2 regions of the Serratia sp. Nf2 genome follow, and region 1 is predicted to be linked to the other one. Evidence: predicted binding sites of a transcription regulator. Region 1 holds the regulator's gene; the other holds the start of a gene.

Region 1 (5,686 bases):
CCACCTGGCGCTGGGCGTGGACGACGTTGCCGCCACCTGCGACAGCATCCGCCGCGCAGGCGGCAAGGTCACCCGCGAAGCCGGCCCGGTGAAAGGCGGCACCACGGTCATCGCCTTCGTCGAAGATCCGGACGGCTACAAAATCGAGCTGATCGAAAACAAACACGCCGGTCAGGGCCTCGGCCACTAACCCCCCCCTTCAGGGCGCGCTGCGCCCTGCTGATTCTCCGCGCGATAGCGCCTGCAACCGGGCGCAAAATTTGCCATAATGCGCGCTGCATTCGATGAAGATAAGAAACTGATGGCCGAAAAAAGTGATCTTAACGCCCTGAGTGGTCGTTTTCGTGGGTTTTATCCCGTAGTAATAGATGTTGAAACCGCCGGCTTCAACGCCAATACCGATGCGTTGCTGGAGATCGCCGCCGTCACGCTGAAAATGGATGAAGATGGCTGGCTGCAGCGGGACGAGACCCTGCACTTCCACGTGGAGCCTTTCGAGGGCGCCAACCTGCAGCCGGAAGCGCTGGCGTTTAACGGCATCGATCCGCACAATCCGCTGCGCGGCGCGGTCAGCGAATATGACGCGCTGCACGCCATTTTCAAAGCGGTGCGCAAAGGGCTCAAGGATCGCGGTTGCAACCGGGCCATTATCGTGGCACACAACGCCAACTTCGATCACAGCTTCCTGATGGCCGCAGCCGAACGCGCCGGCCTGAAGCGCAACCCGTTCCATCCGTTCGCCACCTTCGACACCGCCGCGCTGAGCGGCCTGGTGCTGGGACAAACGGTGTTGGCGAAAGCCTGTATCGCCGCCGGCATGCCGTTCGACAGCAGCCAGGCGCACTCTGCGCTGTACGACACCGAGCAAACCGCCCTGCTGTTTTGCGAGCTGGTTAACCGCTGGAAACGTCTCGGCGGCTGGCCGCTGCCCGTCGCCGATCTCGCCGAGTAAACCAACAAAAAAGGCGGCCCAGTTTGCACTGGCGCCGCCCGTTACGCGATAACCGCAAGCCTGTCGATTAAGACTGCTGGTCTTCCTGCGCTTTATACTTTTCTGCCGTTTCTTTGATCAGCTGCTGCAGTTCGCCGCGCTGATACATCTCGATGATGATATCGCAACCGCCGACCAGCTCACCGTCTACCCACAGCTGCGGGAACGTTGGCCAGTTGGCGTATTTTGGCAGCTCGGCGCGAATGTCCGGGTTTTGCAGAATGTCCACGTAGGCGAAACGTTCGCCGCAGGCGGACAGCGCTTGCACAGCCTGTGCGGAGAAGCCGCAGCTCGGCAGCTTTGGCGAACCTTTCATGTACAGCAGAATCGGGTTTTCAGCGATCTGGTGCTGAATTTTTTCAAGTGTCGTCGTCATTTATTGCTTCCTCAAGCCACATTTCATGGCTACAACATGCATCACGCGGGCTATTGTAGCGGCTGGAACAGTCGCAAGAAAACGCCATCTTTTGAAAGGATATTCGCCCGCTACCGATCGCGTTTCACCGGCCACGTCATTCCGGTCAAAACATACGTTGAGAATAACATTTTTAATCCGACCATTTCACTAATATATTGCTTGGCGATGACGACGGGGATTAATTATATCCAAAGCCACCCGGCGGTGCTTTTTTATACACCAACAGACTGATTTTGAACCAAAAAAAATGTCATTAACGTTTTCTCACAATATGGATTATTATTTATGAGTTCTTCGCTGTTTTATATGGCGAAATTCGGGAATACTGTAACTCTTTCGATATCCGCTTCGGGGCCAAGGTTGGTGACGTCGACATGCGTTTAATTCTTACGCTCTTTGCGCTGCTGTTTACGCAGCTCTTCTTCAATTTGGCGCACGCTGCGCCACAGGCGCGTGTTGCCGCCGAGCAGCGTAAAAGCCATGCTAATGAAGCGCGGCCCGATGACCGCAGAAAAAAGAAAGCGGACAAAGCCGCTAAAAAAGCCAAAGTGACGGCCCCTGCGAAAAAAACCAAGACCGCCAAGGCGAAAAGCGAGAAAAGCGCGAAAAAGATCGCCAGCGCCAAACCCAAGGCCAAAGCACAGAAAACCGCCAAGATTAAAGTCACCCCGCCGAAAAAGGGCTATAAAAAAGGCTATGGTCGCCACCGCGAAGCCGGTATGGCCACCGCCAAACTGGCGCGTGACGAAAAGCCGTTAAAACTCAGCCCGGCGCACAAAAAACGCTACCAGCATGCCAAGCAGACCGCGATGGCCAAGCTGATGGATCAGATGGGCAAGCCTTATCGCTGGGGCGGCAGTTCGCCGCGCACCGGTTTCGACTGCAGCGGCCTTATCTATTACGCCTATAAAGACGTGGTGAAAATCAAAATGCCGCGCACCGCCAACGAAATGTATCACCTGCGCGACGCGGCGCCGATCAAGAAAAGCGAACTGGAAAGCGGCGATCTGGTGTTCTTCCGCATCAACAACCGCGGCGTGGCGGACCATGTTGGCGTCTACCTGGGCAACGGCAAATTCATCCAGTCGCCGCGCACCGGCGAAGAGATCCGCATCAGCCAGCTCGACAATGACTATTGGCAGAACCACTACATCGGCGCACGCCGCGTAGTGACGCCGAAAACCATTCGTTAATGCCCTGCTCTGCGCGGTTGCGGCCTGGGTCGCAACCGCCTGTTCAAGCTCTCGCCCATCGCACCACCCCACGCGCATTTCTCGCTTTTCTTCCTGTTTTTTATGATGAAAATTGTTAAGATTGAAAGACCACAATAAAAAACGGCCCATATGACTCTCGCCCCGGCGGGAAGCGAATGGCGCTGTAAAGGAGGAAGCAATGTCGTTTGAATTACCTGCATTACCGTATGAGAAAAACGCGCTCGAGCCGCACATCTCCGCCGAGACCCTGGAATACCACTACGGCAAACACCACAACACCTACGTGGTTAACCTGAACAACCTGGTGAAAGGCAGCGAATTCGAGGGCAAATCGCTCGAAGAGATCATCAAGACCTCTGACGGCGGCGTCTTCAACAACGCCGCGCAGGTGTGGAACCACACCTTCTACTGGCACTGCCTGTCGCCACAGGGCGGCGGTGAACCGCAGGGCGAACTGGCGGTGGCGATCGTCAAATCCTTCGGCTCCTTCGCTGCGTTCAAAGAGCAGTTCACCGATGCCGCAGTGAAAAACTTCGGTGCCGGCTGGACCTGGCTGGTGAAAAAACCGGACGGCGCGCTGGCGATCGTCAACACCTCCAACGCGGCCACCCCGCTGACCGGTGAAGACAAACCGCTGCTGACCGTTGACGTGTGGGAACACGCGTATTACATCGATTACCGCAATGCGCGTCCAAAATACCTGGAAAACTTCTGGGCGTTGGTCAACTGGACCTTCGCCGCGGAAAACCTAGCGTAAGCGCAGGTTCTGAGGTGATGAGGCGCAGCCAGGCTGCGCCTTTTTTATAACCGGGGGTAAATCAGTTCAACGCGGCAACGAAGCTGAAAGCGATAATGACCGCCAACGCGCAGACGGTGGTGAACAGCGACATCTTCAATTCGGTATCCATGACAACTCCTTTAAAATGGGCTTTCCTAAGGATAAAAGGCGCACAATTAGTACGTCAAATCATTTTCCCACAGTTCGCCGATAAAATCTTGTTATCATTTCCCGGTTTATAATCTCGATTACCTCTTCCACTTTTGTTCAATATGCGACAAAATTCGCAGTTCACAACTGCGTACCGGCATCCATGCCCCTCCTGATTAAGCGCTGAAGACTTCAACACACTAAAAACTCAGTTTTCGCTTCTCTGGAGAAGGATCTACGTAGGCAAACGATTAACATCACACTTACATGCTGTAAACATGTGAGTTCAGGAGTCATTCCTTACATGGCAACGATTAAAGATGTGGCCAAACGCGCGGGCGTTTCCACCACCACCGTTTCGCACGTCATCAATAAGACTCGTTTCGTCGCCGAAGAGACCAAAGCGGCCGTGTGGGCCGCCATCAAAGAACTGCACTACTCGCCGAGCGCCGTGGCGCGCAGCCTGAAAGTCAATCACACCAAGTCGATCGGCCTGCTGGCCACCTCGAGCGAAGCGCCCTACTTTGCCGAAGTGATCGAGGCGGTGGAAAACAGCTGCTACAGCAAGGGCTACACCCTGATCCTGTGCAACTCACACAATAATATGGATAAGCAGCGCGCCTATCTGGCGATGCTGGCGCAAAAACGCGTCGACGGCCTGCTGGTCATGTGCTCCGAGTACCCCGATCAGCTGCTGGGCATGCTGGAAGACTACCGTAATATCCCGATGGTGGTGATGGACTGGGGCGCTGCGCGCGGCGACTTCACCGATACCATCATCGATAACGCGTTCGAAGGCGGCTATCTGGCCGGCCGTTACCTGATCGAGCGCGGCCACCGCGATATCGGCGCCATTCCGGGCCAGCTGTCGCGCAACACCGGCGGCGGCCGTCATCAGGGCTTTATGAAGGCGCTGCAGGAAGCGCATATCGACATCCGCGAAGAGTGGATCGTCCAGGGTGACTTTGAGCCGGAGTCCGGCTACAAGGCGATGCACCAAATCCTGTCGCAAAAACAGCGGCCGACCGCGGTATTCTGCGGCGGCGACATCATGGCGATGGGCGCCATCTGCGCGGCCGACGAGCTGGGGCTGCGGGTGCCACAGGATATTTCTGTGATCGGCTATGACAACGTGCGCAACGCCCGCTACTTCACCCCGGCGCTGACTACCATTCACCAGCCGAAAGAGCGTCTGGGCGAAATGGCCTTCACCATGCTGCTGGATCGCATTATCAGCAAACGCGAAGAGTCGCAGGTGATCGAAGTGCATCCGAAGCTGATCGAACGCCGCTCGGTCGCCGACGGCCCGTTCATCGACTACCGCCGCTAATCCCCCGCGCCGGAAGCCTGCGCGGCTTCCGGTTCCACCTCGCTCAGCCACTCCTGATTCAGCGTTTCCCCATCGCCCAGATACGCCAGCAGCCAGCTCATCGCCGGTGACGGTTTATCCTGCTGCCAGGTCAGGCAGCAAGGGCTGGCAGGAAACGGCTGCTGCAGCTGCAACGCCTTCAACTCACCGCGCTGCACCCGCGGCAGCGCCCGATGCGCCGGCATCATGCCGACGCACAGCCCGGCGCACAAACAGTCGAGCGCCGAAGTCCAGTCCGGCACCACCAGCCGCCGCTGGTTATCCAGCGTCCAGGTGACGCGCTTGGGCAGATTGCGCGAGGTGTCCTCCAGGCAAAGCGAAGGATACGGCCGCAGCTGATCGTCATTCAGCGGCCCCGTCAACTGCGCCAGCGGATGTTGCGGGCTGACCACGCACAGCCAGTTCATATAGCCCATGTCGCGGAAGGCGAAGCCGCCGCCGACCGGCACCGCACGGGTGGCACCGATCGCCATATCCGCCCTGCCGTCCACCAAGGCATCCCACACGCCGTTGAACACCTCGGGTTGCAGCATCAATTCGACGTCGGGGAAATGACGGTAGAAATCCAGCACCAGTTGGCGGCTGCGCTGCGGTTTGACGATGATGTCGACCGCGATATTCAGCTGGCCGCGCCACCCGTTAGCCACCTGCTGACAGTGGCGGCGAGTGTCGAGCATTTTTTTGATAACAACTCGCGCATCCTTGATAAACAACGCGCCGGCCGGCGTCAACTCCACGTCGCGGTGACGCCGCTCAAACAGCGGCA
Region 2 (5,686 bases), on a different contig from region 1:
TCCTCAAATACTCAAATTACTGTAAATATATACAGTATAAATAGATAATGGCGGGAAGGCAAACCGCCGCCCGCCTTCGGCTTATTTCAGCAGCCGCACCTTGCAGCTCTTGCCTTTGATTTTGCCCTGTTGCAGCTGTTGCAGCGCCTTGCGCGCGCTGGCTTTACGGATCGCGACGTAGGCGTGCACCGGGAACATGTCGATCTTGCCCACTTCCGCCGCCGTCAGCCCGGCATCGCCGGTCAGCGCACCAAGGATATCGCCGGGGCGGATCTTCGCCTTGCGGCCGCCGTCGATGCACAGCGTTACCATCTCCGCCTCCAGCGAGCCGTTGGCCGCCCCGCTCAGCTCGGACACCGGTGCCCAATCGACGGCCATCTGCAGGTAGTCTTCAATCGCATGCGCCCGCGCCATTTCCTGCGGCGTGCACAGGCTGATCGCCAGCCCGCTCAAGCCGGCGCGCCCGGTACGACCGATACGGTGCACATGCACTTCGGGATCGAACGCCAGTTCGTAGTTAACCACCAGCTCCAGTTCTTTGATGTCCAGCCCGCGAGCGGCGACATCGGTCGCCACCAGCACCCGGCAACTGCGGTTGGCGAAGCGCACCAACACCTGGTCGCGATCGCGCTGCTCCAGATCGCCATGCAGCGCCAGTGCGCTGATGCCGCGGGCCTCCAGGGCCTCAAGCACCGTTTGACAATCGCGTTTGGTATTGCAGAACACTACGCAGGACGCGGGTTGATGATAACGAATGGCCGACACCAGCAGCGCCGGGCGCTGATCGCGCGTGGTTTCATAGAAGCGTTGTTCGATGGCGGTCTGCGCTTCGTCATCGTCCACTTCGACGCTCAGCGGCTGGCGCTGAACGCGATCGCTGATGCGTTCGATGCCTGTCGGGTAGGTGGCGGAAAACAGCAGCGTCTGACGCTGCGGCGGCGTATAGCTGATCACATCGTCGATGTCGTCAGCGAAGCCCATGTCCAGCATGCGGTCGGCCTCATCCAGCACCAGCACCTTCAGCTCGTCCAGCAGCAGCGTTTTCTTGCGCAGATGCTCCTGAATGCGTCCCGGTGTCCCCACCACGATGTGTGGCGCGTGCACCAGCGAATCGAGCTGTGGCCCCATCGGTTGACCGCCGCACAGCGTCAGGATTTTGATGTTTTGCGTGAAACGCGCCAGGCGACGCAGCTCTTTGCTCACCTGATCGGCCAACTCACGGGTGGGACAGAGCACCAGCGCCTGCGTGGCGACCTGAGCGACGACGATATTATTCAGCAGACCAATGCCGAATGCCGCCGTTTTACCGCTGCCGGTTTTCGCCTTTGCGCGCACGTCTCTCCCTTGCAGGATGGCGGGCAACGCGGCGGCCTGTACCGGCGTCATTTTGGCGTACCCCAGTTCGTTGAGGTTGGCCAACTGTTCGGCTGGCAGCGGCAGGGAAGAAAAAGAAACTGTGCTCACGGCGATAACTCTTATATGACGAATGGAATGGCGGCGCGCCCGCAGGTTGGCGCCGAATCAGCGCTAAATGATAACAGAGATGGGCGGCGTTACGGGGTGCGAGCATAAAAAAACCCGCCGGCGGCGGGTTTCTCGGCGGCTCAGTCGTTAAATAGCAACGACGTTGGCGGCGGCAGGGCCACGTTGGCTGTCCTGGATGGAGAACTCAACCTGCTGGCCTTCAGCCAGGGTCTTGAAACCATCGCTAACGATAGCGGAAAAATGAACGAAAACGTCTTTAGAACCGTCGGCAGGCGTGATGAAGCCGAAGCCTTTGCTTTCGTTGAACCATTTTACGTGACCGGTGATCTTGCTCATTTGTGTTTCCTTTACTTGATAAACCTGCCTTGACGGCACGAGACGCGAAAACCTTGCTATATGTAGGCCTTCTTTCGCCGTCGCTTATTAACGCACAATCGTCCATACAGGGCAAATATTTCTGCTTGTCATAAAAACAGTAAGTTAGCAACAAACTTGGCGCGGCGGCTGTGAACGCAATCGTTTTCGTATATACTGCCCGCCGATCATCAATCCGCTTACTTTCACCGATCCAGGTACGAAACTATGTTAACGATTGGAACCGCCCTGCGCCCTTCCGCCACCCGCGTTATGTTGCTCGGCTCCGGGGAGCTGGGTAAAGAAGTCGCCATTGAATGCCAGCGCCTCGGCCTGGAAGTGATCGCCGTCGATCGCTACCCCGACGCCCCCGCCATGCATGTGGCGCACCGCAGCCACGTCATCAATATGCTGGACGGAGACGCGCTGAAAGCCGTTATCGAACAAGAGCGGCCGGACTATATCGTTCCCGAAATCGAAGCGATCGCTACCGCCATGCTGGTCGAACTTGAACGCCAGGGTCACCGCGTAGTGCCCTGCGCCGAAGCCACGCGCCTGACCATGAACCGTGAAGGCATCCGCCGTCTGGCGGCGGAAGAACTTGGCCTGCCCACCTCCAGCTACCGCTTTGCCGACAGCGAGGCGACTTTCCGGCAGGCGGTCGAGCACATCGGCTACCCGTGCATCGTCAAACCGGTGATGAGTTCTTCCGGCAAAGGACAAAGCCTGATCCGCACGCCTGAGCAGCTGCAAAGCGCCTGGGATTACGCCCAACAGGGCGGCCGCGCCGGCGGCGGCCGGGTGATCGTCGAAGGGCTGGTAAGATTCGATTTTGAAATTACGTTGCTGACCATCAGCGCCGTGGACGGCGTGCATTTCTGCGAGCCGATCGGCCATCGTCAGGAGGATGGGGACTACCGCGAATCCTGGCAGCCGCAGCGCATGTCAGCCGCGGCGTTGAGCCGTGCTCAGGCTATCGCGGAGAAGGTGGTGAAAGCCCTGGGCGGTTTCGGCCTGTTCGGCGTGGAGCTGTTCGTCTGTGGCGACGAAGTGATCTTCAGCGAGGTGTCACCGCGCCCGCACGATACCGGCATGGTCACGTTGATCTCACAGGATCTGTCCGAGTTCGCTCTGCACGTTCGCGCCTTTCTCGGGTTGCCGATTGGCGCCATCCGCCAGTTCGGCCCTTCCGCTTCGGCGGTGATCCTGCCACAGCTTACCAGCAGCGATGTGCGCTTCAGCGGCCTGGAAAACGCGCTGCGCGGGCACAACCAGCTGCGCCTGTTCGGCAAACCGGAGATCGCCGGGCAGCGTCGCCTGGGCGTAGCACTGGCGACGGCGAGCACGACGGAACAGGCGGTGGAGCAAGCAAAACAAGCCGCCGCCGCCGTGGCGGTCAACGGCTGATACTCACGGGGCCGCTTACGCGGCCCCGATAACGTCAATAGTCTTCGTCATCTTCAGCATCGTCATCCCGCGACGCCTCCGGTGCGGCCTCATGCTGCTCGTCTTCATCATCCTCATCGAACAGTACCGCAACCTGAGCGCCCTGATGCTTCTCGCGAATTTCCTGCGCAACGCGAGCAATGGCTTCACCGCTGCTCATGCCCTGCTCCATCAGTTGATGGATACGATCCGCCGCTTCCTGCTGCTCCGCGTGACTCAGTAATGGCATACCTGCATGCATGTGTCGTTCTCTCCGGCAAAAGGGAGAAGGAGTATACGCGCTAACGCGGCGGATCCCAACGTCTTGTGCCTCAGACCGGTTGCGAACAGCCGCTATCGCTGCGCCACTGCTTCAGCCGATGCCGCCACAGCATGACATGCCACCCCTGTTTCAGGCCGCGCGCATTAGCGAACATCGCTCTGTCGATGCCGCGCTGATAGAACTCTTCGGTGATTTGACTCTGGGCAGCCGGATCCGGTTCACGACGAATGCTGTGGCAAATGCCCAGCGCTTCGCGGGTGATTTGCCAATGGAAAGCCGGGCGAATGGCGACAGTGCCCGCATAGCGCCGGTTGAGCCGCTCCAACATTTCGACGATTTTCATATAGTGGCGTTGATAATCTACGTTCGCCTGGCCGGTGCGACGACGGTTGCTGATCGATTTGTCGTGTACCCGTTGGCGGTACAGCGGCGTACTTAAATATTTGACCCGTTGGGCATTAAACATGACTTCCGTCGTCCAGGGAATATCCTGATGATGTAACCCCGGCTCGAAATAAAGCCGATGCTGGCGAATAAAGTCAAGGCGATATATTGCCAGCCATACAACGTGAATAAACTTTCGCGATTTCAGCGCACGTTCAAACCACTGTACGCCGGTGATAACGTCGGTGGTCTGTAAGCGACCCTGTGGAAAAATCGGCTGCAATTCGTCTTGGCTGGTGAAATAGCGCTCGCCATTACATTGCATTACGTCTAATTGGTGGTGCTCCGCCTGTTCCAGCAGCGTAGAATACATGTCCGGCGCCAGCAAATCGTCGGCATCGGGAAACGCCACGTATTTACCCCGGGCAACGGCGAGCCCGGCATTACGCGCGTTAGAAACGCCGGCGTTAGCCTGATCGATCACACGAATATGCGGATGCACCGCCGCGTAACGGTGCGCTATTTCCCCCGAACCATCGGTGGAACCATCGTTGACGATGATCACCTCCAACCGTTGCTCGCGCTGGGCCAGCAGCGAAGCCAGGAAAGGCTCCAATAACTCCCCCGCATTGTGCATCGGGACGATCACGCTCAGCATTAACGACATAGGCAGCTCTTCAATGATAATGTAACAAAATAATAATTTTATTTTTCTAAAAGACTCATTCGGTTCGGCGCACGCTTGAAATAGGCGTGAAACCTCTAAATTGCCGCAGTGGCAATGGGGCCGAACTTGGCTTTCTTTTTCAAACCAGCGCCAGAAAAGCGCTGAGTAATTAATCCATTAATTCCAAAGGGCGGCGACGCTGGCTAAAATCAGGCAACGCCACGCCGCTCCCGCATCTAATAACAAGCAGAAATAATAAATTTATGAAATCAACGAATCTTTTTTATATCTCTCGGGTCTTGCGCCCTCGATAAATAGGCTTCCAGTGCATTTGACGTTAAATTTTTAACATATCGAAGTATAATCAATGGCGCAAAAAATGCCTTATTTCAGGTTTATTGAACTGCCGTTTATGTGAACTGTGCTTCATGTCGCGCATGGCAAAACATGCATGACGTGACCGTCTATGGCACACTAGCTGCCAGATATCTATCGCCGTCCTCACAGCCAGGTTTATTGACGTTCATGAGCGTAACCGCCCCAAACATAAAATCTTTGCCCTACAGCCGCGGTGCCCTGATGAAGCTCTTCGCCCCGCTTTCAGCCCACCCGTGGGCGATGCTGCTGCATTCGGGCTTCGCCGACCATTCGCATAACCGCTTCGACATCCTGGTCGCGCAGCCGCGCGTTACGCTCACCACTCAGGGTGCCAGCACGAAAATCGAAAGTGACGGCGTCACTATTCAATCGCAGGAAGATCCGTTCTCCCTGCTGCAGCAACAATTGTCGGCGCAAGGCTGGCAGCCGGCGTTTAACCCGGATCTGCCGTTTCAGGGCGGAGCCCTGGGGCTGTTCGGCTACGATCTCGGGCGCCGGGTGGAAACCTTGCCGCAGTTGGCCGAAGCCGACCTCGCTTTGCCGGACATGGCGGTCGGCATTTATGACTGGGCAGCGATCGCCGACCACCATTTGCAGATCCTGACGCTGATCAGCTATGGCGACGTAGAACAGCGCTGGCGTTGGCTCAATAGCCAAACCGCGCCGACGGAACGCCCTTTCACGCTGCTGAGCGGCTGGCGCGCCAATAT

Evidence for each region. The regulator PurR, encoded in region 1, represses purine synthesis genes. The targets are predictions, from matches to a motif close to CANGCAAACGTTTGCNTG.
Region 2: a site for PurR is predicted at 1,995-2,012, ahead of purT (formate-dependent phosphoribosylglycinamide formyltransferase). Genes of this name have one in related genera too.

What each region holds. Positions count from the first base shown of each region.
Region 1 covers NZ_PYTW01000003.1:140,779-146,464, forward strand. The annotation lists gene gloA (lactoylglutathione lyase) at 1-190, shown strand, start outside; gene rnt (ribonuclease T) at 269-952, shown strand; gene C9411_RS08450 (Grx4 family monothiol glutaredoxin) at 1,020-1,367, opposite strand; gene C9411_RS08455 (C40 family peptidase) at 1,784-2,602, shown strand; gene sodB (superoxide dismutase [Fe]) at 2,802-3,380, shown strand; gene C9411_RS08465 (YnhF family membrane protein) at 3,442-3,531, opposite strand; gene purR (HTH-type transcriptional repressor PurR) at 3,856-4,881, shown strand; gene punR (DNA-binding transcriptional activator PunR) at 4,878-5,686, opposite strand, start outside.
Region 2 covers NZ_PYTW01000001.1:497,945-503,630, forward strand. The annotation lists gene dbpA (ATP-dependent RNA helicase DbpA) at 82-1,464, opposite strand; gene cspC (cold shock-like protein CspC) at 1,612-1,821, opposite strand; gene purT (formate-dependent phosphoribosylglycinamide formyltransferase) at 2,068-3,246, shown strand; gene C9411_RS02375 (YoaH family protein) at 3,281-3,526, opposite strand; gene C9411_RS02380 (glycosyltransferase) at 3,597-4,598, opposite strand; gene pabB (aminodeoxychorismate synthase component 1) at 5,124-5,686, shown strand, end outside.